DNA from 4 places in the Sphingomonas panacis genome. Region 3 is predicted to be linked to each of the others. Evidence: riboswitches for the same ligand, from Rfam matches in the RefSeq annotation. Region 3 holds a riboswitch; each other region holds the start of a gene.
What was found. Region 3 has a riboswitch for cobalamin ahead of J0A91_RS13400 (DUF1636 domain-containing protein). Riboswitches for the same ligand answer to the same signal wherever they lie in the genome.

Region 1 (7,148 bases), 390 kb from region 3:
TTGTCGATCCACGCGCTGAATAGCGTGGTCACCGATCTGACCCCGGCTTACGGAAGCGATTGCCCGGTCGCGATCGTCTGGCGGGCGAGTTGGCCCGACGAGCGGATCGTGCGCGCCACCTTGTCAACCATCGCGGAGGCGGCGGCGGGTGGTCCCGAGCGGACCGCGCTGATCCTCGTCGGGCCGGTGCTCGCGCCTTCGGATTTCGCCGAGAGCAGCCTGTACGCTCCCGAGTATGACCGCCGCTTCCGGCCGCAATCAGCCACGTCGCGCTTCGCCGGAACCGGCGAATGACCCCCGGATTGATGCCAGGATTGATGATCGCCGCGCCGGCCTCCGGCACCGGCAAGACCACCGTGATGCTCGGGTTGCTGCGCGCGTTGCGGGACGATGGTTTGACCGTCCAGCCGTTCAAGAGCGGTCCCGACTATATCGATCCCGCCTTCCACCGCGCGGCGAGCGGGCGGCAATCGTTCAATCTCGATAGCTGGGCGATGCCTGACGCGATGCTGCACAGCCTCGTCGCTCAAGGAAGCGATGCCGATTTCGTCCTGGCCGAAGGATCGATGGGGCTGTTCGATGGCGTCGCCACGCCCGGCGCGGCCGGTAACGGCGCCAGTGCCGATGTCGCGAAACGCATGGGCTGGCCGGTGGTGCTCGTCATCGACGTATCGGGGCAGGCACAGTCCGCCGCCGCAACGGCTCTCGGCTTCGCGCGATACGATCCCGATCTGACGGTCGCGGGCGTGATCCTCAATCGGGTCGCGAGTCCGCGCCACGAACGGCTCGCGCGAAGCGGCATGGCGGCGGCCGGCATCCGCGTGTTCGGTGCGCTGCCCCGCCGGCTCGATCTCAAGCTGCCCGAACGGCATCTCGGGCTGGTGCAGGCGGCGGAGCATCGCGATCTCGATGCGCGTATCGCCGAATACGCGGCATTCCTGCGTGAGCATGTCGATCTCGCTGCCCTGCGCCTCGCCGCCGCCGCCAGACCGCGAGACACCGCCGAACCGTGGCGGTTTGCGCTACCCGCGCAACGCATCGCGCTGGCGCAGGATGCCGCTTTCTCCTTCACCTATCCGCACATGCTCGACGCGTGGCGGCGTGGCGGCGCCGAGATTCTGCCCTTCTCGCCACTGGCCGATGAAGCGCCCGATGCGGCCGCCGATCTCGTCTGGTTGCCGGGTGGCTATCCCGAGCTTCATGCCGGGCGGCTCGCCGCAGCGGCGAATTTTCACGCCGGTCTTGCCAGGCATGCGCAAACCCGCCCCGTTCACGGCGAGTGCGGCGGCTATATGGCGCTGGGGGAGGCGCTGATCGATGCCGATGGCACGCGGCACCGCATGGCCGGACTGCTCGGCCTCGTCACCAGCTATGCGCAGCGGCGGATGCACCTCGGCTATCGCCGCGCGACTCTGCGCGCGCCGATGGCGGGCGTCGGCGAAGGCACTCGCCTGCGCGGACACGAGTTTCATTACTCGACGATCCTCGAACAGCCCGATGCGCCGCTCGCGTCCGTCACCGATGCCGACGGGAATGCCATTGCCGAGACCGGATCGTACCGTGGGCGGGTGTCGGGGACGTTCTTCCACCTGATCGCGCCTGCGCAATGAGCGGGTTCGTCTCCTTCGTCGGATCGGGGCCGGGCGATCCCGAGCTGCTGACGCTGAAGGCGGTGGACCGGCTGAACACCGCCGACGTCGTGCTGTTCGACGATCTCTCGTCGGGGCCGTTGCTCAGCCATGTTCGGCCCGGCGCGGACCTCGTCGCGGTCGGCAAGCGCGCCGGGCGAGCCTCTCCAACGCAGGCGCATGTATCCCGGCTGCTGGTCGATCATGCCATCGCCGGCGCGCGTGTGGTGCGGCTCAAATCGGGCGATCCCGCGATCTTCGGGCGGCTGGAAGAGGAAATCCTCGCGCTGCGTGCCGCGCACATCGCGTTCGAGATCGTCCCCGGCGTCACCTCCGCGTCGGCGGCGGCCGCAGCGGCAGCGATCCCGCTGACGCGGCGGCTGAACGCGCGGCGCGTGCAATTCGTGACCGGCCATGACGTGACCGGCGGCCTGCCCAATCTCAACATGGCCGCGCTTGCAGATCCCGATGCGACGACAGTGGTGTTCATGCCGAAACGCACCTTCGCCGAACTGGTGGCGCGGCTGGTCGATCACGGCCTTGCGCCGGAGACGCCGGCGTTGCTGGCGGAGAATGTCGGAAATCCGGGCCAGCGCCTCGTGCGATCGACCATCGCCGCTTTGGCGCAAACCCTGAGCGCGGAGATCGGCACCGCTCCGGCGCTGATCCTCTATGGCCCATTGATGGACGAAGAGACGTGATCGACCTCCACCTGATCGGCATCGGCACCGGCAACCCCGATCACCTCACCCGTCAGGCCGAAGCGGCGATGAACGCGGCCGATCTGATCCTGCTCCCGCGCAAGGGCGACGCCAAATCGGACCTGATCGACCTGCGCCGCACGCTCTGCGCCACGGTGCTGACCCGGCCGGTGCGCGTCGTCGAATTCGATCTGCCCGTTCGCGCCGACGGCGGCGACTATCTCGCCGCCGTCGGCGACTGGCACGATGCGATCGCCGCGACGTGGACGGCGCAGATCGCCCGGCATCTGCCGCACGGCGGGCGGCTGGCACTGCTCGTCTGGGGCGATCCGTCGCTGTACGACAGCACGCTCAGAATCGCGGAGCGATTGCAGACGGGCGGCATGGCGATGCGCGTCCACATCGCCCCCGGTATCGCCAGCCTGCAGGCGCTCACCGCCGCGCATGCGATCCCGCTCAATACGCTCGGCGCCCCCGTCGTCGTCACCACCGGTCGCCGGTTGCGCGACGATGGATGGCCCCAAAGTGCGGACACCGTCGCGGTGATGCTGGACGGGGCGTGCGCCTTCACCACGCTCGACCCGGAAGGGGTGTCGATCTGGTGGGGCGCGTATCTCGGCATGGCGCAGCAGGCGCTGGCCGCAGGTCCGCTCGGGGTGACTGCCCCGGAGATCGTGATCCGTCGCGCGGCGCTGCGCGCCGAACATGGCTGGATCATGGACACATATCTGCTCCGCCGTAAGCGGCAGGTCGCATGACCGAACCCGCGTTCGATGCCGGTTTCCTCGCACGATTCGATGAGTTGCTCCGCTGGCGGCGCGATGTGCGGCACTTTCAAACCACACCGATACCCGAAACCGACATGCGCCACCTCCTCGCCACGGCGGCGCTGGCGCCATCGGTCGGCAACGCGCAGCCGTGGCGTTTCGTCCGTATCCGATCGGATGGCTTGCGCGCGCGGCTCGCCGATCATGTCGATGCCGCCAGCCGGGACGCAGCGGGCGCACTCGCCGACGAAGCGCTGCGCGAGCATTACGGCACGCTGAAACTCCACGGTCTGCGCGAGGCGCCCGAACTGCTGGCGGTGTTCTGCGACGACGAGCCGGCGGCAGGGCATGGCCTCGGCCGCGCGACGATGGCCGAGACACTGCGCTATTCCACCGTCACCGCGATCCACACGCTTTGGCTGGCCGCCACCGCGCGTGGGCTTGGGCTGGGCTGGGTCTCGATCCTCGATCCCGAGGCGGTGGCCCCGATGCTCGATGTGCCGCCACGCTGGTCCTTCGTCGCGTTGCTGTGCATCGGCACGCCGCTCGCTCCCTCCGACATCCCCGAACTCGAACGGCGCGGCTGGCAGGCGCGTGAGCCGCTGGCCGACCGGCTATACGAACGCTGAGCCGCTGCTTGCACGCCCCCGATCGTTTCGGTACGAGATGGATTGAGGCGTTTTTCGCCTCATGATCGCGCTGGTGCCCCGCGAGGGGCTTAAAAGGGAACGCGGTACGGGATTTTGGTCCCTAAGCCGAGGCTGTCCCTGCAACTGTAAGCGGCGAGCGCGATGCACATCGCGTCTGATCCTTCGGGACGGGCGCAGCCACTGGGTCGAACAGACTTGGGAAGGTGGTGCATCGTGGCGTTGACCCGTGAGCCAGGAGACCTGCCGGCGTGGGTCGCTCTTGCTTCGGTCCAGGGGATGGCTGCGGCACGGTGAACTCCGTTCGAGCGACGAAGGTGCGGGGGGCCGCACGGCAGGCGTGACGGTCGCGATGGCGTCCGGTCGGCGCGGCTGCCGCCGTTCGCGCGGCAGGCTCCCCGCTTCGTCCGACGCCGGGGGACTGAAGGAATGCGAAATCTCACCACCTGCGCGGCGCTGGCCATCACGGCCGCCGCCACGCCACTGCACGCGCAGACCACGCCGAACGCCGACAGCGATGCCGATAATATCCTGGTGGTGGGCGAGCGCCAGCAGCCGAGCCTGACCACGCCGAACACGACCGGGAGCCGGCTCGGCCTCACCGCGCTGGAAACGCCCGCCACGCTATCGACGATCGATGGCGACCTGATCCGCGCGCGCGGCGATATGTCGGTTGTCGAGGCGGCGAGCCGCGCGCCCGGCATCAGCAATGTCGGCAATCTCGGCAACGGCGGCACCGCGCTCGCCGCGCGCGGGTTCAGCGGCCAGGGTTCGGTGCTACAACTGATCGACGGTGTGCGCCTGTTCCCCGTCGCCGGCACCATCACCTTCCCGACCGATCCGTGGATGGTGCAGCGAATCGATATCCTGAGCGGCCCGGCGTCCGTGCTCTACGGTCAGGGCGCGCTGGGCGGTGCGGTCAACGTCGTCATGCGCAAACCCAACACCGATCGCACCGATATCGAAGGCGAGATCGGCTATGGATCGCAGAACACCGTCCATCTCGCGGCGGGCATCGGCGGGCCGTTGAACGATCGCCTGTCGTACCGTGTCGATGGCAGCTACCGCCGCTCGGACGGGTTCGTCGATCGCGGCCAATCGCGCAGCTACGCGCTGTCGGGCACCTTGCGCTGGACGCCGACCGACACGCTCGTCCTCACCGCGCGCGACGATTACGGCAATCAGCACCCGATGCGCTATTTCGGCACGCCGTTGATCGACGGGCACCTCGACACCGCAATCCGCGACCGCAACTACGATACCCGCGACGGCCACGCGCGCTATCGGGACAACCGCACCAGCCTGCAACTCGATTGGACGCCGAGCGCGTCCCTCACCTTCAGCAACCAGGCCTATCGGCTGACGAGCAAGCGTTACTGGCTCAATCTTGAAAGTTATTGCTGGGTCGCCGCCGATGGCTTCTGTCCGAACGGCCTCAACGAAAATCCCGCCACGCCCGGGCAAATCTATCGCACCGGCATGACCGGCATCGTCCACGATCAGACCCAATGGGGCGATCAGGGTAGCGTGACGTGGCGCACGAGCCTTGCCGACGGCATCGGCAACGATCTCGTCGTCGGATTCGACGCCAACCTCATCAAGATGCGCTATTCGCATAATTTCGGTGCGGACCCGCAGGTGGCGGTCGTTGACCCGTTCGACTTCGACCCCGGCGTGATCGTCGATACGCAGGGCATCGCGCCGCGCTACCGCACCCGCACCGACGAAATCTCGATCTTTGCCGAGGACCGGCTGAAGCTCGGCGATCACGTCTCGATCGTCGGCGGTGTCCGCCACGAACGCGACCGCATCAAGCGCTGGGGCATCGCGCCATCGGGTGCCGAGAGCTTCGCGCTCGACAAGACGCTGACCAACACCACTTGGCGCGTCGGCGGCGTCTATCAGCCGGTGAAGACGGTCTCGCTCTATGCGCAATATGCCACCGGGGTGGACCCGCTCGGCACGCTGACCACCTATTCGACGGGCCAAGTCCAGTTCAGCAACGCCACCGGCGATCAGGTCGAGATCGGCGCCAAGGCGGTGTTCCTCGGTGGCCGTGGCACCGCGACGATCGCCGCCTATCGCATCGTCAAGAAGGGCCTGCTCGCGCAGCGCACGCCGACCAGCCCAGTCGAACAGATCGGGCAAAGGTCCGCCAAGGGGATCGAGGCGGCGGTATCGCTCGATCTTCCGCACGGCTTCGGCATCGATGCGAACGGCAGCATCCTCGATGCGCGGTTCGATGACTTCATCTCGGGCGGCGCCGACTTCGCGGGCAACACGCCCCCCGATGCGCCCGAACGGATGGCGAACCTGTGGCTGCGCTGGGACGCCACGCACCAACTCCAGGCCCGTGCCGGGCTGCGCTATGTCGGGCGGCAGTTTTCGGACAACGCCAATCACTTCCGCCTGCCCGGTTACGCGACAATCGATGCGACTTTGTCCTACGCGGTGACGCGCAACGTCGCGGTCGATGTCCACGTCTACAACCTGTTCGACAAGGATTATGCGACCAACGCCTATGGCGACCAGCAATGGGTGCTCGGCCGGCCGCGCTCCGTGGACGTGTCGCTTCGTGCCGGCTTCTAGCGCGGCGCGCATCGCCCGGCGCTGGTTGTATTTGACGCACCGCTGGATCGGCATCGCGAGCTGTCTGCTGTTCGCGATGTGGTTCCTGTCGGGGCTGGTGATGGTCTACGTCCCCTATCCCTCGCTGCCGCCCGGTGATCGGTTGGCGCGGGCGCAGCCGATCGATTGGGCGGCGGTGGACGTACCGCCGCCGCTCGACGGGGGGCGGATGCCGCGCGCGTTGTCGCTGGAGATGCGCAACGGTGTGCCGGTGTGGCGCGTCGGCGGATGGGACGGGCGAAACACCACCATATCCGCCGCGCGCGGGGCCCTGATTCGTCCCGTCGATGCCGCTTTCGCCAGGCGCGTGGCGCGCCGCTTCGCCCGCGCGCCGGTCGCGAGCGTCGAGCGGTTGCAACGCGACCAGTGGACGGTCGCGGGCGGGTTCGACCGGCATCGACCACTCTGGAAGGCCGCGATCGACGATCCTGCCGGGAGCGAACTGTATGTCTCCGCGACGACCGGCGGCGTGGTCCAGCGAACGATTCGCCGCGAGCGCTTCTGGAACTGGCTCGGGTCCGTACCGCATTGGCTGTATCCGACCGTTCTGCGGCAGGACACTGCGGCGTGGCGGCAAGTCGTGCTGTGGGTGTCGGGGCCGTGCATCGCGGCGGCGGTGGCTGGCATGTGGATCGGCATCCTGCGCACCCGCCTGGGCGCGCGCCGTTTCAAGGGCGGGCGGGTGACGCCGTATCATGGCTGGCTGCTCTGGCATCATGTCGCAGGGATGGTCGGTGGGGCGTTCCTGATCGCCTGGATCTTCAGCGGCTGGCTGTC
Region 2 (7,148 bases), 1.5 Mb from region 3:
GAGCGAGGCGGAATGCTGGGCCGTGCTGGAATCGAAGTGTCGAAGCATCGAGGAGCGCGGCATGTCGCCGATGATTGTCACCCAATTCGCCTTCGACGCGGACATCGTCCTGCGCTGGCTGGAGGGTCTTCGCGAACGCGGATTGCATCATCCGGTGCGGATCGGTGTTCCCGGTCCGGCGGGCGTAGCGACCTTGATGCGGTTCGCCGCTCAGTGCGGCGTCGGTGCGTCGACCGTCATCTTGGCGAAATATGGCATCTCCGCTACTAGACTATTGGGAACGTCCGGACCGGAAATGTTCGTGGATCGTCTCGCTGCCGGCCTGACGAACGAACATGGTCCGGTGCGACTTCACTTTTATCCATTCGGGAATATCGGCAAGACGGTGGACTGGATCAGCCACTATGCTTCAATCCGATAGAACGACCCTGCGCTTCCGCTTGTTCGAAGCCGCCTGCACCACCTGAGAGAATATCATGACGCCGATCGATCGACCCAAGCTTGTACCACCGGGCGGCCAGACCAAGGTTCTGCTGCATAGCTGCTGCGCGCCATGCTCGGGTGAAGTGATGGAAGCGATGACCGCCAGCGGCATCGATTATACCATCTTCTTCTACAACCCCAACATCCATCCCAAAGAGGAATACATCTTGCGGAAGGACGAGAACATCCGCTTCGCCGAGGACCACGGCGTGCCGTTCGTCGATGCCGACTATGACACGGTCAACTGGTTCAAGCGGGCAAAGGGGATGGAATGGGCACCGGAGCGTGGCGAGCGCTGCACGATGTGTTTCGACATGCGGTTCGAGCGCACCGCGCTCTACGCGCACGAGAACGGCTTCCCCGTCATCACCTCGTCGCTCGGCATCTCGCGCTGGAAGGACATGAATCAGATTAACGGCTCGGGCGAGCGCGCGGCGTCGCACTATCCCGGCATCGACTATTGGACGTTCAACTGGCGCAAGGGCGGTGGTGCTGCGCGCATGATCGACATCTCCAAGCGCGAGCGTTTCTATCAGCAGGAATATTGCGGCTGTGTCTATTCGCTGCGCGACACCAACGCCCACCGTGTGAGCCAGAGTCGATCGGAAATCGATATCGGCAAGCTCTATTATGGCGAGGCGGAGGGGGGGGGACGCATCGGTTTAGGCTTGCTCCGCCATCTCCCGATCCCGCTCGCTCCTGACACGCTGGTGCTGCGATGACGCGGATCCGATGGTCGATGCCACAACGTCAAACCGTCATATAAAGATATCTTTATATCGTTATTGACAGCTTCGGACCAATGGTGTTTAACGGCCACGTCGAGGTTCCCCATCCCAGGCATGGCGATGGGGCTAAGACGGGAAGCCGGTGGTGCCTTTCGGGGCAGAATCCGGCGCTGCCCCCGCAACTGTAAGCGGCGAGCGGCGGTTCCATTTCGTGTCACTGGGCTCCCGCAAGGTGCCTGGGAAGGCCGGAGCCACCGCGTTGACCCGTGAGCCAGGAGACCTGCCTTTGACGCGATAACGTTCCTCGGACGGGGGTTCCTCCGGTGGATCGCGCTTGATGCGACGGTCCGTGGCTTGCCGCCATCCGGTCCTGTTCACGCCTTGCGCGCTTTCGCCTGACCTCCCGCCCGCAAAGCCAGGGTTGAGTCATGACGAATAGCGGGTTCACATTCTCGATCAGCAGCTTGCCCTTCGACGAGAATTATCGTCCGGCCGACAACACGCGGATCACCACCAACTTCGCCAATCTTGCGCGTGGGGACAGCCGGCAGGAGAATTTGCGCAACACGCTGGAGATGATCGACCACCGCTTCAACGCGCTGATGCACTGGGACAATCCCAAAGGTGATCGCTACACGCTGGAGCTGAAGATCGTCTCGGCCGCGCTCACTCTTGGAGGCGGCGCGGACGACGAAGCGTTTCCGCTGATCGAGATCCTGCACACCACCGTCACCGACCGGATCAGCGGCGAGCGCAGCGACGGGATGATCGGCAACAACTTCTCATCCTATGTCCGCGATTACGACTTCAGCGTCGTCCTGCCCAATCACCTGAAGGCCGGGGGTGGCGGCGCGCCGGAGGACTTCGGCGATCTGCACGGCAACCTGTTCAAGCATTTCCTCGGATCGAGCGCTTACCGCGACAACTTCCGCAAGCCCCCAGTCATCTGCCTCAGCGTGTCGAGCAAGGAGGTCTATCACCGAACCGCCAACGTACATCCGATCCTCGGCGTCGAGTATCGCAACGACAAATTCTCGCCCACCGATCAGTATTTCGCAAAAATGGGCATGAAGGTGCGATATTTCATGCCGCCCCACAGCGTCGCGCCGTTCGCCTTCTACCATACCGGCGATTTGGTCAGCGACTATACGAACCTCGAACTCGCCAGCACCATCGCGACAATGGAGACGTTCCAGAAGATCTATCGCCCGGAAATCTACAACGCGAACTCGGTCGCGGCGGAGCATTATCAGCCGAGCCTGAGGTATCAGGACTATTCGCTGACCCGCATCGTCTATGATCGCGAGGAGCGCAGCCGCCTCGCCGTCGAGCAGGGCAAATTCGCCGAAGAGCATTTCATCAAGCCGCACTGGCCCGCGCTTCAGCGCTGGTCCGCGACCTGCGGCCTCTGATCCCCACCCATACGACAGGTATTTGCATCATGACGACATTGTTGCCGACGACGACTGCAGGCAGCCTGCCCAAGCCATCCTGGTTGGCCCAGCCCGAGACCCTGTGGTCACCCTGGAAGCTGGAGGGCGAGGAGCTGGTCGCGGGCAAGCAGGATGCGCTGCGCCTCGCGGTCGACGATCAGCGGCAGGCGGGCATCGACATCCTCGGGGACGGCGAGCAGACCCGCCAGCACTTCGTCACGACGTTCATCGAGCATTTGGACGGCGTCGATTTCGAGAAGCGCGAGACGGTGCGCATCCGCAACCGCTATGACGCCAGCGTGCCGACGGTCGTCGGGTCCGTCTCGCGGCCCACGTCGGTGTTCGTCGACGACGCCCGTTTCCTGCGTGCCCAGACCGATCAGCCGATCAAATGGACGCTGCCCGGGCCGATGACGATGATCGACACCCTCTACGACGCGCATTACCGGAGCCGCGAGAAGCTGGCGTGGGAGTTCGCCCGCATCCTCAACGAAGAAGCACGCGAGCTGGAGGCCGCCGGCGTCGACATCATCCAGTTCGACGAACCCGCCTTCAACGTGTTCTTCGACGAAGCGAACGACTGGGGCATCGCCACGCTGGAGCGCGCGGCCGAGGGGCTGAAGGCCGAAACCGCCGTCCACATCTGCTATGGTTATGGCATCAAGGCCAATACCGACTGGAAGAAGACGCTCGGCTCCGAATGGCGCCAGTATGAGGAAACCTTCCCCAACCTGCAGAAGTCGAAGATCGATATCATCTCACTAGAATGTCAGAACTCGCGCGTGCCGACGGACCTGATCGAGCTGATCCGCGGCAAGAAGGTGATGGTCGGCGCGATCGACGTCGCGACGGATACGATCGAGACGCCGGAGCAGGTCGCCGACACACTGCGCAACGCGCTGCGCTTCGTCGATGCCGACAAGCTCCTGCCCGCCACCAACTGCGGGATGGCGCCGCTGTCGCGCGACATCGCTCGGGGCAAGCTGAAGGCGCTGGGTGCCGGTGCCGAGATCATCCGCAAGGAACTGGCGGCCTGAGCGACAGCCGTCATCGTCTGGCCTTTTCGGCCCGGACGATGGCGCGCCTTACCTGAAAGTTTCTCCGGCGCGGTCGATCCCGCCCGTCCATGACGGGGCGGGCACGGTGCCGGGGAAATCGTTGCATAAACGGTTCGCACGCATCTGCGCGTCACGGCGGACCGCAAGACCGGATTATCATCTATGAAGGCCATCCTGAGCCGGCTGCGGATCGACGCCTACATCCTTGCGATCGTCGCAATGGTGGTGATCGCCGCGATCCTGCCCGCGCGGGGCGCGGGCAAGGACGTGCTCGACATCGTGGTGCACGCCGCCATCGCACTCCTGTTCTTCATCTATGGCGCTCGGATCTCCCGACAGGCGATCTGGACGGGCATCCTCCATTGGCGGTTGCAATCGCTGGTTTTCGTGACGACGTTCGTGGTGTTTCCGCTACTGGGCTTCGGGATCGCCAAACTCGCTGACGGGCATCTGGACAGCGGCCTCGTCACCGGGCTGATGTTCGTCGCGCTCTTGCCCTCGACGGTGCAGTCGTCGATCGCGTTCACGTCGATCGCGCGCGGCAACGTACCCGCCGCCCTGTGCTGCGCATCCCTGTCGAACCTAGCAGGGGTGGTCATTACGCCGCTGCTGGCGACGATGGTCCTCAGCGCCGGGACAGGCGGCATGTCGCTGGATGCGGTGGGCGAGATCGCGCTCCAGATCCTACTGCCGTTCGTGGTCGGTCAGTTCGCACGACCACTGATCGGCGAATGGTTGAACCGGCAGAAGACGCTGACGATGCTCGTCGATCGCGGCTCGATCCTGCTGGTCGTCTATTCCGCATTCAGCGCAGGCGTCGTGGCCGGTATCTGGAGCAGGGTGACGCCGCAAAGCCTCGGGCTCGTCATCGTTCTCGACCTCGTCATGCTGGCCATCGTGCTGGTCGCAACCACGGCGGCAAGCCGCTTCCTGCGCTTCACCACCGAAGACGAGATCGCCATCGTGTTCTGCGGATCGAAGAAGAGCATGGCGAGCGGCCTGCCGATGGCCAACATCATCTTCCCCGCCAGTGCGGTCGGACTGATCGTTTTGCCACTGATGCTGTTCCACCAGATGCAGTTGATGGTCTGCGCGGCATTGGCCCGGCGCTACGCCCGGCGCGCCGAGACGGCCGTTCCGATCGTCCCTGCTCGCACATGATCTCATCCCCCGATGCCGATGCGTCTGGCGCTCCAGGACCGAAACCGATGAACCTGTTGACCCCTATCGATGGAGAGACAGATCTGCGCCGTGTGTTCAGCCGGTTCCCGACCGGTGTCACCGCGCTCTGTGCGATGGACCAGGACGCGCCTGTCGGCATGACGGCGAGCGCTTTCGTCGCCATCTCTATCACGCCGCCCCTCGTCTCGGTCTGCATTAAGCATGGCTCGGCGACCTGGCGGCAATTGCGCAGCTTCGGTCGCATCGGCATCTCGTTCCTCGGAGCGAGCCACGCCGCGACCGCGCGTCAGTTGGCGCAGAAGGGCGGCGATCGCTTCCAAGGGCTTGGATACGAGACGACCCCGGACGGCGCGGTGTTCCTGACCGATGCCGGCGCTTGGCTGGACTGTTCGGTCGAGCAGGAGATCGCGGCGGGCGATCACGACATCATCCTGTTCCGGCTCCACCGTGCCACGACCGCGGAGGAGATCATGCCGCTGGTCTTTCACTCCAGCGTTTTTCACACGCTGACGCCGATCGGGTAGCGCCGGAGGGGAGGATCGCAACCGTCTTCTCACCGGCCGAGATCCCAGTCGATCACGCCTGCGGCATGGCTTCTGGAACGATCGTCTTCACGATCGATGCGTCCAGCGCCTCGTAATCGTGCAACCCGATCACGTCGTAGAGTTCGGCCCGCGTCTGCATCCGCTCGACCATGTTGTGCGTGCCGCCATCGCGCTGGATCGCGGTGTACAGCTCGGCCTGCGCCTTGTTGGCGACGCGTAAGGACGACACCGGCCAGATCACCATCTTGTAGCCCATAGCCTCGAATTCTTGTGACGTGAAAAACGGGGTCTTGCCGAACTCGGTCATGTTGGCGAGCAGCGGCACGCCTGGCATCGCGGCCGCGAACGCTTCGAACATCTCGCGACTGGTCAGCCCTTCCGGGAAGATCGCGTCCGCGCCTGCCTCGACATAGGCCTGGGCGCGCTCGACCGCGGCGTCGAAGCCATCGACCCCGACCGCATCGGTGCGGGCGACGATCACCAGATCCCGCGCCGCCTTACGAGCGGCCGCGACCTTGGCCGCCATGTCGATGGTCGGGACCAGGCTCTTGCCGTTCAGGTGGCCGCATTTCTTGGGCAGGATCTGGTCTTCGAGATGGACCGCGCCGGCTCCGGCATCCTCGAACGTCCGCACCATGTGCATGACGTTCAGCGCCTCGCCATAGCCGGTGTCGCCATCGACCAGCAGCGGCAGCGCGGCCGAGCGCGCGATCTGACGGATGAAGAACGCCACCTCATCGATGGTGATGATGCCCAGATCGGGGAGCCCCATCGACGCGGTCATCGCCGCCCCCGACAGGTAGAGCCCATCGAACCCGGCATTGCGGGCCTGGATCGCGGACTGGCCGTTGTGGGCGCCCGGCAGACGGTAGATGCCCGGGCGCGACAGCGCGGCACGGAAGCGCTTGCCTGCGGATTCGGTCGGAAGTTCGGCGGCAACAAGGTACGGCAAAGCGAAATACTCCTTCAGGCAGCGAGATGGTCGCCGCGGGCGGCGAGCGGCACCCAGGCGAGGTCTTCGGGGCCGGTGTAATTGGCGGACGGGCGAATGATCTTGTTGTCCTGGCGTTGCTCGATGACATGCGCCGCCCAACCACTGGTGCGTGCGATGACGAACAGCGGCGTGAACATCGCGGTCGGCACGCCCATCAGGTTGTAGGAAACGGCTGAGAACCAGTCGAGGTTCGGGAACATGCGTTTGGCGTTCCACATCACCTCCTCGATGCGGGCGGCGACGGCGAATTGGCGCTGGGCACCCGCCTCGTCGGCAAGCGCCTTGGCAACGCGCTTGATGACGACGTTACGCGGATCGGCCACGGTATAGACCGGATGGCCGAAGCCGATCATGACCTCCTTGGCCTCGACGCGGCGACGGATGTCGGCTTCCGCCTCGTCGGGGGTCGCGTACCGCTTCTGGATTTCATAGGCGACTTCGTTCGCGCCGCCATGCTTGGGACCGCGCAGGGCGCCGATGGCGCCGGCGACGGCCGAATACATGTCCGAGCCGGTGCCGGCGATCACGCGGGCGGCGAAGGTCGAGGCGTTGAACTCATGCTCGGCATAGAGGATGAGCGAGGTGTGCATCGCGCGCATGAAGCTCTCGGACGGTGCCTCACCGTGCAGCAGGTGGAGGAAATGCCCGCCGATGCTGTCGTCGTCGGTCTCCACCTCGATCCGGCGACCATGATGCGCGAAATGATACCAGTAGAGCAGGATCGA
Region 3 (7,148 bases):
GCGTGCGACGGCGCGGCAGCCGTCGCACCGAGCGCGAGCAGTATCGGCAGAAGGCGGCGTATCATTGCGACGCCCATAAGCGAACGCTTCAGCGAGACAAGCAAGGCGATCACCCACCACGGAGCTTCCGGTGAGAACCGGCATCCCGCGCGGTGGGCGCGCCGCACTGATCGGCGGCCTGATCGCGCTGATGATCGCCGCGGGCGTCGCCTCGCTCGCGCTGGGATCGGTGTCGCTCGCGCCGACCCGCGTCCTCGCGGCGCTGGTCGGGCGGGGCGATCCGGTCGCGACCGCGATCGTGATCGAGCTGCGTCTTCCCCGCACGATCCTGGGCCTCGCGGTCGGGGCGATGCTCGGGCTGGCCGGAGCGGCGTTGCAGGGATATTTGCGCAATCCGCTCGCCGAGCCCTCCGTGCTGGGCGCTTCGAACGCGGCAGCGCTCGGCGCGGTCGGCGCAATCTATTTCGGACTGGCCGAACTGAACCCGATCGTGCTGCCGGTACTGGCGATCGCGGCGGCGCTCGTGTCGCTGGCGCTGCTGTTCACGCTGGCAGGTCGGTCGGAAAGCCCGCTCACGCTGATTCTCGCCGGGATCGCGGTGTCGACGCTGGCGGGGGCGGCGATCAGTCTCGCGCTCAATCTGTCGCCCAATCCGTTCGCGGCGATGGAGATCATGACGTGGCTGCTCGGCAGTCTGGAAAACCGGTCGTTCCAGCATGTCTGGATCGCGCTGCCCTGCATCGCGGTGGGCGCGGCGTTGCTGCTGTTCGACGGCCACGCACTCGACGCGCTGACGCTCGGCGAGGATGGCGCACGCGCGCTCGGCACCGATCTGCGCGCGACCCGGTTGCGGCTGTTGCTCGGCGTGGCGATCGGCGTGGGTGGCGCGGTGGCGGTGTCGGGGTCGATCGGGTTCGTCGGGCTGATCGTACCGCATCTGGTGCGCCCGCTGACCGACCGAAGCCCCTCGGCGATCCTGCTGCCCTCGGCGCTGGCCGGCGCGGTGCTGCTGACCTTCGCGGACATCGGCGTGCGGCTGATCCCCTCGACCAACGAACTCAAGCTCGGCGTGGTGACCGCGTTCCTCGGCGTGCCGGTGTTCCTCGCCTATCTGATGCGCGAGCGACGGCTATGGTGACGATCGCGCTGAGCGATGTCGGGGTGTCGCTCGGGCGGCGACCGGTGGTGCATGACGTAAACGCGGTGCTGGCGCCCGGCGCTGTGGTCGGGATCGTTGGCCCCAATGGCGCGGGCAAATCGACGTTGCTGAGGGCAACGCTCGGGCTGGTCGCATCGACGGGCAGCATATGCGTGGACGATGTGCCGCTCGCGCGCATGGCGCGAGGCGTGGCCGCGCGGACGCTCGCCTATCTGCCGCAGGGGCAGACGTTGCACTGGCCGCTCACGGTCGAACGACTCGTCACGCTAGGTCGCCTGCCGCACCTCGCGCCGATGTCACGCCTTTCCGATGCCGATGCCGCCGCAGTTGAACGGGCGCTGGAACGGGCTGGTGTCGCGGATTTACGCGAGCGGATCGCCACAGACCTTTCGGGCGGCGAACGCGCGCGTGTCCTGCTCGCCCGCGCGCTCGCGGTCGAGGCGCCGGGGCTGCTCGCCGACGAGCCGCTTGCATCGCTCGATCCCGGGCACCAGATCGACGTGATGGACCTGCTCCGCGCCGAGGCACGGGGCGGGGCGCTGGTCGTGACGGTGCTGCACGATCTGACGATGGCGGCGCGCTATTGCGACCGCGTGTTGTTGATGGATGCCGGCACGATCGTCGCCGATGGCGTGCCCCTCGACGTGCTCACGCCCGAGCGGCTGCGCGCGGTCTACGGCATCACCGCGACGATCGAGCGATTTGGCGAAACCGTGACGATCGTACCTACCGGGCGCGCGTATTGACGGGCCGTACCACCGCAGCTACCGCGCCGGGTGCGACAGGTTCCCCGGCGACGGGGATGAAAAGGGAACGGGAGAACCCCGGCTGCCCCTGCAACTGTAAGCGGCGAGCCATCGCGCCACAGGCCATTGGGATCGCAAGATCCCGAGAAGGCGGCGCGAACCGGCACTGACCCGCGAGCCAGGAGACCTGCCCGTCGCGGTCGTCCTTCGTGCGGACAGGGTGTGCCGGGCGAACGGGGGTGAACCCGAGAGGCGACATGGTTGGACCGCGTTTCGCGGTGTGCCGTGTCGTGGACATGGCGCATCGCGCGCGGCCCATGTCGTGGGTGCCGTTCGATGTCTCAGTGTCTCTCGCGTCTTATGCTTCCGCGCGCGGTGTCCGTATAATGCTCAGGCGAGTCGAGGATGGTCCGGCGGTTGTCGCGTGCAACACCTGCCGCCATACACCCGACGCGCGCGAGGATGCGGCGGGTCTGCGTGGCGGCGCGCACCTCGTCGCGGCGTTGCGCGCGGTGAAGGCGTCGGACTCGCGGTACGCGGGCATCGCGGTGCAGGAAATGCCGTGTCTGTTCGCTTGCGCGGACTTCTGCACGGTGCATCTGCGCGCGCCGAACAAGGTCGGCTACGTGCTCGGCCGCTTCGCGCCCGACGCGGAGGCGGCGAGGGCGATCCTCGATTACGCGGTCGAATACGCCGGGAGCGAACATGGTCGCGTGCCTTTCGCGCGATGGCCGCAGGGTGTGAAGGGCCACTTCATCACACGCACCCCGCCGCCGGGCTTCGTCGCCGAATGACCTTCGCGACGATAGCCGATGTCGAGGCCGCGCTGGCGGCCTCGATCGCGCCCGATGCGGAGGCCATCGCGCAGGCGCGGGCACGACAGGCGCAGTTGACCAAACCCCCCGGCTCGCTCGGCCGGCTGGAGGAGATCGCGGTTTTCTTCGCCGGCTGGCAAGGGCGCGCACGACCACGGATCGGGCGCGGGCGCGTGGCGGTGTTCGCGGGCAACCACGGGATAGTCGCGCATAATGTGAGCGCTTTTCCGGCGGCGGTAACGGCGCAGATGGTCGCCACCTTCGAGCATGGCGGCGCCGCGATCAACGCGCTCGCCCGTGCAGCCGGGCTGGACCTCAAGGTCGTGGCGCTCGATCTCGACCGTCCGACCGCCGATTTCACCACGGCGCCGGCGATGACAGAGGCGGAATGCCTCGCCGCGCTCTCCGCCGGCGCGGCAACCGTCGAGGCCGGGCTGGACCTGCTCGTGCTGGGCGAAATGGGGATCGGCAATACCACCGCCGCCGCGGCGTTGTGCGCGCGGAGTCTGGGTGGCGACGGGTCGACCTGGGTCGGGCCGGGCACGGGAATCGACGACGCCGGCATCGCGCGCAAAGTCGCGGTGGTGGACCGCGCCATTGCGCACCACGCCGACGCACCGATGACGGCGTTCGAGACGCTGCGCCGGGTCGGCGGGCGTGAGATCGCGGCGATTGCGGGTGCGGTACTGCGGGCGCGGGAATTGCGCGTGCCGGTGCTGCTCGATGGGTTTATCTGCTGTTCGGCGGTCGCGCCGCTCGCTGCGGCGGCACCAGCTTCGATCGCGCATTGTCTCGCCGGCCATTGTTCGGCCGAGCCGGGGCACGCGCGCCTGCTGGCCGCGCTCGGGCTGGAGCCGATCCTCCAGCTCGACATGCGGCTCGGCGAGGCGAGCGGCGCGGCGGTCGCGGCCGGGGTCGTCCGCGCGGCGCTGGCCGCGCATGACGGCATGGCGACCTTCACCGAAGCCGGCGTGTCGGGCGCGGGATGACGCCGTTCGTTTTGCACCTGCTACGCCACGGTGCCCCCGAGATCCCCGGGCGGCTGATCGGCCGCACCGATGTCGCGCCGACTGACGAGGGTATCCGCGCCTGCCGCGATCAGGCCCGCGATCTGGATATCGAGGCTGTGGTAAGCTCCGACCTCGCCCGTGCCCGGCTCGCTGCGCAGGCGATCGGCGGCGATCTCGGCGTGCCGGTCGCGATCGACGCGCGCTGGCGTGAACTCGATTTCGGGGCGTGGGATGGGCTTGCGACCAGTCAGATCGATCCGGTCGCGCTCGGCCGTTTCTGGGACGATCCCGATGCCGCGCCACCGCCCGACGGCGAGCGCTGGTCGGCGTTGGCGGCGCGCGTGGCGGCGGCGATCGCCGCCTTGCCGCCACGCACGACGTTGATCGTCACCCACGGCGGGGCGATGCGCGCGGCGCTTGCCGTGTCGTGCGGGTTCGAACAGCGCCAGCTCTGGGCGTTCGACCTGCCCTATGCGGCGATGCTCAGCCTCAAGATATGGCCGGGAAGCCCGCGCACCGCGCAGATCATGGCGCTGTGGCCGTGAGGGGGCTGCTGCTCGCCATCCAGTTCCTGACACGGTTGCCGACGCCGCGCGGAACCGCGAGCGATGCGGATTTCGCCGCGTCGATCCGCTGGTTCCCGTTGGTCGGGCTGCTGATCGGCGCGCTGGTCGCGGGCGCTGGCTGGCTGGCGCGAGGCGATGCCTGGATCGGCGCGCTGGCGGCGCTGGCGGTGTGGATCGGCGTGACCGGCGCACTGCACCTCGACGGTCTCGCCGACCTGACCGACGCGCGCGGCGCGGCGCATGGCGACCGCGCGCGGCTGCTCGCGGTCCTCGCCGATCCGCATGTGGGCAGCTTCGGCGTGGTCGCGCTCGTCTTGCAGATCGTCGCCAAGCTGGTGCTGCTGCATGCGCTGGTGACGGCGGGGCTGTGGGCGCCGCTCGTGCTGATCCCGTTCGCGGCGCGGATCGGGCCGCTGGTGTGGACTCGCTGGCTGCCGCCGCTGCACGCGGGGCTCGCCTCGAGGTTTCGGGCGGCGGTGCGGCGCGTGGATATCGCGGTCTGGATGGTGGTGCTGGTGAGCGTGGCGTTCGTATGGCCGGCGATCCTCGTCACCCCGCTACTGCTGGCGGGATGGGCGCTATACCTGCGCCGCGCGATCGGCGGCATTTCGGGCGATGGCCACGGCGCGGGGATCGAACTGGTCGAGACCGCCTTGCTGGTGGCGGCGTTGCTGTGAGCTGGACGCATCATGGCGGCCGGCTGGCCGAAGCGCGGGCAGCGTTCGGCGATACCGGCGCAACGTGGCTCGACCTGTCGACGGGCATCAATCCCCACGCGTGGCCTGGGGCCGGCGAGGTGGCGATCGACTGGGCGCGCCTGCCCGATGAGAGCGAACTGCGCGCGTTGGAGGCTGCGGCGGCGGCGTATTTCGGCGTCGATCAAGATTATGTCGCTGCGCTGCCGGGTACCGAGATCGGCCTGAGGCTGATCGGGACATTGCTGTCGGGTCCGGCGCGACACCTCGCACCGACCTACCGCACGCATGCCGAGATGGTCGCGGACAGTGTGCCGATCGATTCGCTTTCGGCGGCTTCGGACGGAATCGTCATCGTCGCCAATCCCAACAATCCCGATGGGCGCGTCCTGCCTGCGCAGGCTCTGCTGGCAGCGCATGATCGCCTGCGCGCGCGCGGCGGCTGGCTGGTGGTGGACGAAGCCTTCGCCGATGCCTGTGTGACCGACGCACCGATCAGCGTCGCCCCGCACGTCGCCGACGGCACCCGGCTGATCGTGTTCCGCTCGTTCGGCAAGTTCTTCGGTTTGGCAGGAATGCGGCTCGGCTTCGTGATCGCGCCGCGCGCAATGATCGCGAAGGTGCGCGCGCTGCTCGGCGCGTGGCCGGTGTCCGCCGCTGCCATCGCGATCGGCTCTGCCGCATACCGCGATGCGGACTGGATCGTGACGATGCGCGAACGGCTGGCGCAGGACGCTGCCGATCTCGACGGCATGCTGCTCGGGCGCGGCCTTGTGGCGATCGGCGCGTGCCCGCTGTTTCGGCTCGTCGATGTGGCGGATGCCAGTGCGACCTTCGCGCGGCTTGCCCGCCACGCGATCCTGACGCGACCGTTCGACTATGATCCGCGCTGGCTCCGTCTCGGTCTGCCGGGGAGCGCCGCCGCGTTGGACCGCCTCGAACGGGCGCTGGCGGATGGCTGAGCCGGTCGCGCTGGTCGCGCTTGCAGTGGAGGCGGCGGTCGGCTGGCCGGCGGGACTGTATGCCCGCATCGGCCATCCCGTCGGCGCGTTCGCGGCAATCATCTCGGGCTGCGAGACGCGGTTGAACCGGCCATCACGGCCCTTCGCGGCACGGCGGATGGCGGGCGTCGGTGTCGTCCTGGTGCTGACCGTGCTCGTCGGCGGCACGGCGTTCGGGCTTCAACGCGGGTCCGCGATGTTGGGCGAATGGGGCTGGGTCGCCTGCGCGTTGCTCGCGGTGCCCGGGCTGGCGCAGCGCAGCCTGTTCGATCATGTCCGCGCGGTGCAGATCGCCCTGCTGAACGGCGATCTCAAACGGGCGCGCGGCGCCGTCGCCATGATCGTTGGCCGCGATACGCGAACGCTCGACACCGCCGGCGTGGCGCGCGCCGCGATCGAGAGCCTCGCCGAGAGCTTTTGCGACGGCGTCGCCGCGCCGTTATTCTGGCTGCTCGTCGGGGGATTGCCGGGTTTGTGGGTCTACAAGGCGATCAACACCGCCGACAGCCTGATCGGCCACCGCGAGCCGCGCTGGCGTGCCTTCGGCTGGGCGGCGGCGCGCACCGACGATGCGCTCAACCTGATCCCGGCGCGGCTCGCTGGTGTGCTGTTGTGCCTCGTCGGCGCGGGCGGCTGGCGGACGCTGTGGCGCGACGCGGGCAAGCACGCTTCGCCCAATGCCGGCTGGACCGAGGCGGCGATGGCTGGCGCGCTTGGCCTCAGCCTCGCCGGCCCGATCGCCTATGACAATGTCGTCGCAGCGAAACCGTGGATCGGCGACGGCCGCCGCGATGCCGATGCGGGTGACATCGGCCATGCGCTCGCGCTGTATGTCCGCGCTTGTCTCGCGCTGTGGCTGGTAGCAGGAGTCGTCGCATGGGCGCTGTGATGTTTCAGGGCACCGGCTCCGATGTCGGCAAGTCGGTGCTGGTCGCGGGCGTGTGCCGGGCGCTGGCCAACCGTGGCCTCCGCGTGCTCCCCTTCAAGCCGCAGAACATGTCGAACAACGCCGCCGTCACCGTCGACGGCGGCGAAATCGGCCGCGCGCAGGCGCTTCAGGCGCTCGCATGTCGTGTCGAACCGCACACCGACATGAACCCGGTGCTGCTCAAGCCGCAGGCCGACCGCACCTCGCAACTGATCGTCCACGGTCGCG
Region 4 (7,148 bases), 1.5 Mb from region 3:
CTGGCGTCGCGATGGAGCAGCACGACCGCAAAGCCACCGTCCATGAGCAGAATCAGCTGGCGGGCCAGGACGCGGGCATCCTGGTCGTAACCCGCGCTTTCCAGGACGATGCAGATCCAGTCTTCCACCCGCCGCTTATGCGCGCGTCCCGCCGCGATCGCCGGATGGCCGGGCAGGTCGAACAGTTCGACGGACGTGCGCAGGAAACCGCAGCCTTTCCATTTGCGGTGTCGGGCCGATGCCGCGAGGCGCAGGAACACGCTGCGGATCTTGTCGGCGACATCGCCTTGCGCTTCTTCGAACCAACGCTGGAACAGGCGCAAATTGGGGGCATCGCGTGCCTGCAGATAAGCGGCGATCAAATCGTCCTTGCTGCGGAAATGATAGTAGAGCGTCTTCTTGGTGATGCTCGCCTTGGCAGCGACAGCGTCCATGCTGACCGCACGAATGCCTTCGCCGTAGAACAGTGCCGAAGCCGCATCGATGATGCGCTCGCGGGTCGGGGCGGACGGGCGGGTCATACCTATACTCACTAGTGAAGATACCCGGCATCGTCGATCCCCTAGCATGTGGCTTATGCACAAGCGTGAACCAAACGAAGCCTCGCCAGACGGCATGCCGGTCCACTTCCCCTGCGACGATGGCGTCCTGCTGGGCGGCACGCTCTGGATCTCGACGGGGGGCAGTGTCGGGCAGGTGATTCTCAATCCCGCGACCGGGGTGCTGGCGCGTTACTATCATCGCTATGCGCGCTTCCTCGCTGCCCATGGGTTCGATGTGCTTACCTATGACTATCGCGGCATCGGCGCCTCTCGACCTGCGGATCTTCGTGGATGCGGATATCGCTGGGTGGATTGGGGCTTGCTCGATTTCGAGGCTGCACTGGCCTTCATGGGAGCGCGCAGAGGGGCGGGGCCGCTAAGCGTCGTCGGCCACAGCTTCGGCGGGGTCATCCCAGGCCTGGCGCGAAGTGCTGCCGCCCAGGTCGATCGGTTGCTGACGGTCGGTGCCCAATATGCCTGGTGGGGCGATTATGCGTGTGATCGCCGGGCTGCGCTTTTTGGAAAATGGCACGTGTTCATGCCGCTGCTCACCGCGGTGTTTGGCTACTTCCCCGGCAAACGGCTGGGATGGTTGGAGGACCTTCCTGCTGGCGTCGCTCATGCCTGGAGCTTTGGCGGGCCGCTGTTCGAGAGCCGATGGGAGCGCGATGAGAAACCTGAGCTGCGCGCCCGGATGTCTGCGTTTCGCGCGCCTATTCTGGCGGTGGCTGTGTCTGACGATGAACTCGGCACGCCCCAGGCAATCCGCCGCACACTCAATTATTATCAGGGCGCCCCTCGCACGACTGTGCTGCTGCGCCCCTCGGATCTTGGACGGCAAGCCATCGGCCATTTCAACTTGTTCCATGACTCCCACGCAGCCGGATTGTGGCAAGACACCCTTTCCTGGCTCACATCTGGAGTGAATCCATGGCCGCAGCGGACGATCGACGATCTCTAGTCGCTGGTTCGCGCCGTGCACCTATCACCGGGCAACGGGTTTCGCTGGCTCCAAGTGTCGACGTTTGACGGGCAAAATGAACTGGATTGAGAGGGCGTGGGCTGGGACAAATCTGCCGTCCGCAGCGCCCTCGCCGAACGGCGGGTTAAGCCGAGATCTGCCATTCACGAGTGCCCCGAAAAGGACGGTATTTTTGGGGCAGCGCGGTTCCTTAAATGACGTTCCGCTTGGCTTTTCCAAAATCTTGCACCTTACGCCACCATAAGCTCGGTGGTATGCGCGCGTGCCCGGCTTGCCGGGAGAGAACATCGCTGCGGTTCCCCGCGAGGGGATTAAACGGGAATGTGGGACGAGGGGCGACCTTCAGTCCGCGGCTGTCCCTGCAACTGTAGGCGGCGAGCAAGGATTCTGGGTAGGCGCCGATGTGCGATCTGCCGACCACTGGGTGCAAGCCTGGGAAGGTGCATCCGAAGCGACGACCCGCGAGCCAGGAGACCTGCCGGAGCGGTTCGCTGATGCCTTGCGTCCAGGGGATGGCAGAGGCGCGGACGACCGTCCGAACGGCGATGGATTGCGCAGGCGCGCGCGTGGGATTCCTGCGCGTGCCACATCGGCGGTGTGTGCCTGCGCCCGAGCGTGAGGACAGTAGTGAGACGGAATTACGATCGGTCGGAGCGGGTTAACGATCGAAGGGCAGCCGAGACCTACCGGCTTGCCGATATGGTCAGCGTGACCGCCTCGACGCCGGAATGGGCACGGTTGAACTTCACGTCGATCAGGCGTCATCATCTCGGGTTAGCCCTGCGATGGGACGAGGCGCGTCGTCAGATCTCGGCGGCACTTCGCGGGGTGGTGAAACGCGAATGGATCGATGGCGCGGATCATCTGCTGGTCGAAACAACGCACCCGGACCTGTCGCTGCGGTCGATCATCCTGCGGTGTACGGATGCGCTGGTGGGGCCAGCACGTCGGCCCCTGACACCACGCCTGCTCATGGCCGCCCTGTCGATCACCAACAAGGAACGGCTCCGCTGGACCAAGGACGGCCGTTTGCCACGCTCGGGATCGGTCACGATCCGGGCTGCACATCCTGTATCTGTCAGCACCTACGGGGTCGATACTGTCGCCGAGCTCGTCGCCGATCCGTCGATCATCGCCGCATGGCGGCGCGCTGATGCCAGCGCCGAGCGTCAGGCAACTGGATAGGGAACCGGAGCGGCGGTGTTCTCGTCGATGGTGAGCGCCCGCCCGATCGGCGGAAACGCACGCTGCGGGCAGGCCGGGCGCTCGCACACCTTGCACCCGGCACCGATCGGCGTCGCGAAGGAGGGATCGGCGAGATCGAGGCCGCGCGAATAGACGAGCTGACCGGCATGGCGCAGGTCGCAGCCGAGCCCGATCGCGAACACCTTCTCCGGCTCACCGAACCCGGCAGACCCGCTCGCCACCGTTCGCGCAACCCAGAGGTAGCTGCGACCATCGGGCATCTGAGCAACCTGGCGCAGCACGCGCCCTGGCTGCGCGAATGCCTCATAGACATTCCAGAGCGGGCAGGTGCCGCCGACGCGCGAGAAGTGGAAGTCGGTCGCAGATTGCCGTTTGGAGATATTGCCCGCCCGGTCGACGCGGACGAAGAAGAACGGCACGCCGCGTGCCCCTACGCGCTGGAGCGTCGACAGGCGGTGGCACACCGTCTCGAACCCCACCCCGAAGCGCCGCCCAAGACGCTCGATGTCGTAGCGTTCGGCTTCGGCGGCAGCGAGGAAGTCCGCATAGGGGAGGACCAGCGCGCCTGCGAAATAATTGGCGAGGCCGATCCGCCCCAGGCGGCGCGCCTCCGCATCGGCGAGGACTGGATCGTCGGCAAGGTCGTCGATCACGTCGCCGAGTTCGATAAAAGCGAGCTGGGTTGCCATCTGGAACACGCGCTGGCCCGGTGTCAGCGAGGCGGACAGCGTTAGCGCCTGTGCAGCGGGATCGAAACGGCGTGGCGCGGTGGTAACGTCGGTCAGCACCGCGATCCCGTGCCGCGCCTTCAGCCATGCCGTCAGCCCATCGTGGATCGTGCGCGGGCTGAGACCCGCGTCGCGATAGAGGCGTTCGGCCGCCTCATCCAGCAACTCGACATGGTTGTGGCGGGCATAGAAGAAATCCCGGACTTGCTCGAAGGGCTGGCGGGCACGATCCCCGATGCTCCATTCATCGCCCAGCTCGGCCGCCATCGCATCGCCGCGCTCGATCGCATCGCGATACCGCCGATGCAACGCGACTAGCGTGCGGCCGACCGCGGGCATGTTCGTTGCCAGCTCGCGCAGTTCGGCAACGGACACCGCCTCCTCGACGTCGGCGATCGCGTCGCGGATGTCGGTCATCAGGCGGGCTTCCTCGTCCTCCGAGAAGATCTGCACATCGACGCCGAACGCCGCGTTGAGCTTCAAAAGGATCGGGACGGTCAGCGGACGCTGGTTTTGTTCGAGCTGGTTGAGATAGCTGGGCGAGATGTCGAGCGCTTGGGCAAGCTCGACCTGCTTTAGCTTGCGCTCCTCGCGCAAGCGCCGAAGCCGGACCCCCATGAATGCCTTGCGCGCCACCATAACTTCGCAACCTTCGCAGATTTGCTGATCGACCTTCGCAGGACTTCGCGCTTTCAGCCCTGTAAAAGCGCGCCCGTTTGCGGATTATGCGAATATGCTTGCTACCGCCCAACCGCAAGGTGCCGACCTTCTCGAACGTGTCCTCGGGGCAGCGACGGCACGCGCACGAGAAGTCTTGGGGGGAAGCGTTTCGCTTCACCGCTGCCACGATATCGAACTGCGCGCCGAGCTGGATGATGTCGTGTTCGAGGCATCGTGCGTCAGCCGCAGTGACGATGGTCTCGTCATCGCCGTCTTCGCCAGCGGGCGCGACGCAGCGGGATGCGACTGCATGGTCGCCGCTGGCCGCTTCACCTTCTCGACCTTCACCCGACCGAGCGCGTCGATCGCCACGCGGCTCGCCCAATGGAACCCGGGAACCCGATGAACACTGCTTATCAGAAACCGCTCGACGGTACGGCTCTCGCTTACTTCGATGCGCGTGCCGCGATCGAGGCGATTCGCCCCGGGGCCTATGACACGCTTCCCTATGTGTCGCGCGTGCTGGCTGAGCAACTGGTTCGCCGCTGCGACCCGGCGCTGTTGAACGACGCGCTGATCCAGATCGCCGATCGCCGGCGCGATCTCGATTTTCCCTGGTATCCGGCCCGCGTCGTCTGCCACGACATCCTCGGGCAGACGGCGCTGGTCGACCTCGCGGGCCTGCGCGACGCCATCGCCGATCAGGGCGGCGATCCCGCCAAGGTCAATCCCGTTGTCCCGACCCAGCTCATCGTCGACCACAGCTTGGCGGTCGAGCATGGCGGCTTCGACCCCGACGCCTTCGCCAAGAACCGCGCGATCGAGGACCGGCGCAACGAGGACCGCTTCGACTTCATCGAGTGGACCAAGCGTGCCTTCGACAACGTCGATGTGGTGCCGGCGGGGAACGGCATCATGCACCAGATCAACCTGGAGAAGATGTCGCCGGTCATTCAGGTCCGCGACGGCATCGCGTTCCCGGATACCTGCGTGGGCACGGACAGCCACACGCCGCATGTCGACGCACTCGGCGTGATCGCGGTGGGTGTCGGTGGCCTTGAGGCAGAGACGGTCATGCTCGGCCGCCCGTCGATGATGCGACTCCCCGATATCGTCGGCGTGGAGCTTACGGGGCGGCGGCCGGAAGGCATTACCGCGACCGACATCGTCCTCGCGCTGACCGAGTTCCTGCGCAAGGAGCGCGTCGTCGGGGCCTGGCTGGAGTTCTTCGGTCCCGGCGCCGACAGCCTGTCGATCGGCGACCGCGCGACCATCTCCAACATGTGCCCGGAATATGGGGCCACGGCAGCGATGTTCTACATCGATCGCCAGACGCTCGACTATCTGCTGCTCACCAATCGCGCGCCCCAACAGGTCGCGCTGGTCGAGACCTATGCCAAGGCGGTGGGCCTGTGGGGCGATGCGCTGGCGACCGCGCAGTATGAGCGGGTGCTGACCTTCGACCTGGGCAACGTCGAGCGCAACCTTGCCGGTCCGTCGAACCCGCACCGGCGCCTGCCGACCGCCGCGCTCCACGACCGCGGCGTGGCAAAGGATCTCGATGGCGCCATCGCGCAGGAGCGCGAAGGACTGATGCCGGACGGCGCGGTCATCATCGCGGCGATCACGAGCTGCACCAACACCTCGAACCCGCGCAACGTCGTCGCGGCGGGGCTGGTGGCGCAAAAGGCCAATGCGCTCGGCCTGACGCGCAAGCCGTGGGTCAAGACCAGCTTCGCGCCCGGATCGCGGGTGCCCGCGCTCTATCTCGAAGAAGCCGATCTGCTGCGCGAGCTGGAACAGCTCGGTTTCGGCATCGTCGGCTTCGCCTGCACGACCTGCAACGGCATGTCGGGCGCGCTCGATTCTGTCATCCAGCGCGAGATCGTTGAGCGTGACCTTTACACGACCGCCGTCCTGTCGGGGAACCGCAACTTCGACGGGCGCATCCACCCCTATGCCAAGCAGGCGTTCCTCGCCTCACCGCCGCTGGTCGTCGCCTACGCCATCGCCGGCACGATCCGGCTCGACATAGAGAAGGACGTGCTGGGCATCGCGCCCGATGGTCGCGAGGTTCGGCTTGCCGACCTGTGGCCGAGCGATGCCGAAATCGACGCGATCGTGCGCGACCATGTGAAGGCCGAGCAATTCCGCGAGGTCTACGAGCCGATGTTCGCACGCTCGGGCGACAGCAGCGCGCCGGTCAGCCCGCTCTACGACTGGCGTCCGCAATCGACCTATATCCGCCGGCCGCCCTATTGGGACACCAATGGCCTGGGTGCGCTGGCCGCCAGTCCGCGCACGCTCACGGGGATGCGCCCGCTCGCGATCCTGCCCGACAACATCACCACCGACCATCTGTCGCCGTCGAACGCGATCCTGCCGACCAGCGCCGCGGGCGAATATCTGACCGCGATGGGGGTGCCCGAGGAGGACTATAACTCCTACGCAACCCACCGCGGCGATCACCTGACGGCGATGCGCGCGACGTTCGCCAACCCCCAGCTCGTCAACGAGATGGCGGTGGTCGACGGCGCGGTGAAGAAGGGCAGCCTCGCCCGGATCGAGCCGGACGGCACCGTCGTTCGCATGTGGGAGGCGATCGAAACCTATCTCGGTCGCCGGCAACCGCTCATCATCATCGCCGGTGCCGATTACGGGCAGGGATCGTCGCGCGACTGGGCAGCGAAGGGGGTCCGGCTCGCGGGCGTCGAGGCGATCGTCGCCGAAGGGATCGAGCGCATTCATCGCACCAACCTCATCGGCATGGGCGTGCTGCCGCTGGAGTTCATGCCCGGCACCACGCGCCTGGGGCTGAAGGTCGACGGGACCGAGACGTTCGACGTGTCGGGTGCCCCGGATGCCGGCGCACAATTGCTGCTGGTGATCCAGCGGCGTGACGGATCGGCCGAAGAGGTGCCGGTGCTGTGCCGCCTCGACACCGCCGAAGAGGTATCGATCTACGAGGCGGGCGGCGTGCTGCAACGCTTCGCGCAGGACTTCCTCGCGTCGAGCGCGGCAGCATGACGC

Region 1: it holds a riboswitch for cobalamin, as region 3 does, so the genes downstream of both, J0A91_RS15090 (TonB-dependent receptor) here and J0A91_RS13400 (DUF1636 domain-containing protein) in region 3, are expected to answer to the same signal.
Region 2: it holds a riboswitch for cobalamin, as region 3 does, so the genes downstream of both, J0A91_RS20485 (DUF1852 domain-containing protein) here and J0A91_RS13400 (DUF1636 domain-containing protein) in region 3, are expected to answer to the same signal.
Region 4: it holds a riboswitch for cobalamin, as region 3 does, so the genes downstream of both, J0A91_RS20535 (hypothetical protein) here and J0A91_RS13400 (DUF1636 domain-containing protein) in region 3, are expected to answer to the same signal.

The regions. Positions count from the first base shown of each region.
Region 1 covers NZ_CP014168.1:3,309,194-3,316,341, reverse strand. The annotation lists gene cobM (precorrin-4 C(11)-methyltransferase) at 1-294, shown strand, start outside; gene J0A91_RS15110 (cobyrinic acid a,c-diamide synthase CobB) at 291-1,610, shown strand; gene cobA (uroporphyrinogen-III C-methyltransferase) at 1,607-2,329, shown strand; gene cobF (precorrin-6A synthase (deacetylating)) at 2,326-3,087, shown strand; gene bluB (5,6-dimethylbenzimidazole synthase) at 3,084-3,725, shown strand; cobalamin riboswitch at 3,780-4,008, shown strand; gene J0A91_RS15090 (TonB-dependent receptor) at 4,173-6,332, shown strand; gene J0A91_RS15085 (PepSY domain-containing protein) at 6,319-7,148, shown strand, end outside.
Region 2 covers NZ_CP014168.1:4,432,199-4,439,346, forward strand. The annotation lists gene J0A91_RS20475 (methylenetetrahydrofolate reductase) at 1-421, shown strand, start outside; gene J0A91_RS20480 (epoxyqueuosine reductase QueH) at 477-1,205, shown strand; cobalamin riboswitch at 1,292-1,513, shown strand; gene J0A91_RS20485 (DUF1852 domain-containing protein) at 1,640-2,623, shown strand; gene J0A91_RS20490 (methionine synthase) at 2,653-3,681, shown strand; gene J0A91_RS20495 (bile acid:sodium symporter family protein) at 3,865-4,863, shown strand; gene J0A91_RS20500 (flavin reductase family protein) at 4,911-5,408, shown strand; gene prpB (methylisocitrate lyase) at 5,461-6,381, opposite strand; gene prpC (bifunctional 2-methylcitrate synthase/citrate synthase) at 6,396-7,148, opposite strand, start outside.
Region 3 covers NZ_CP014168.1:2,920,497-2,927,644, forward strand. The annotation lists gene J0A91_RS13385 (ABC transporter substrate-binding protein) at 1-65, opposite strand, end outside; gene J0A91_RS13390 (FecCD family ABC transporter permease) at 191-1,138, shown strand; gene J0A91_RS13395 (ABC transporter ATP-binding protein) at 1,132-1,905, shown strand; cobalamin riboswitch at 1,926-2,114, shown strand; gene J0A91_RS13400 (DUF1636 domain-containing protein) at 2,292-2,699, shown strand; gene cobT (nicotinate-nucleotide--dimethylbenzimidazole phosphoribosyltransferase) at 2,696-3,709, shown strand; gene J0A91_RS13410 (histidine phosphatase family protein) at 3,706-4,275, shown strand; gene J0A91_RS13415 (adenosylcobinamide-GDP ribazoletransferase) at 4,272-4,973, shown strand; gene cobD (threonine-phosphate decarboxylase CobD) at 4,970-5,953, shown strand; gene cbiB (adenosylcobinamide-phosphate synthase CbiB) at 5,946-6,881, shown strand; gene J0A91_RS13430 (cobyric acid synthase) at 6,869-7,148, shown strand, end outside.
Region 4 covers NZ_CP014168.1:4,440,928-4,448,075, reverse strand. The annotation lists gene J0A91_RS20545 (TetR/AcrR family transcriptional regulator) at 1-521, opposite strand, end outside; gene J0A91_RS20540 (alpha/beta hydrolase family protein) at 577-1,503, shown strand; cobalamin riboswitch at 1,801-2,021, shown strand; gene J0A91_RS20535 (hypothetical protein) at 2,152-2,709, shown strand; gene J0A91_RS20530 (short-chain fatty acyl-CoA regulator family protein) at 2,694-4,097, opposite strand; gene J0A91_RS20525 (hypothetical protein) at 4,273-4,524, shown strand; gene acnD (Fe/S-dependent 2-methylisocitrate dehydratase AcnD) at 4,521-7,145, shown strand; gene prpF (2-methylaconitate cis-trans isomerase PrpF) at 7,142-7,148, shown strand, end outside.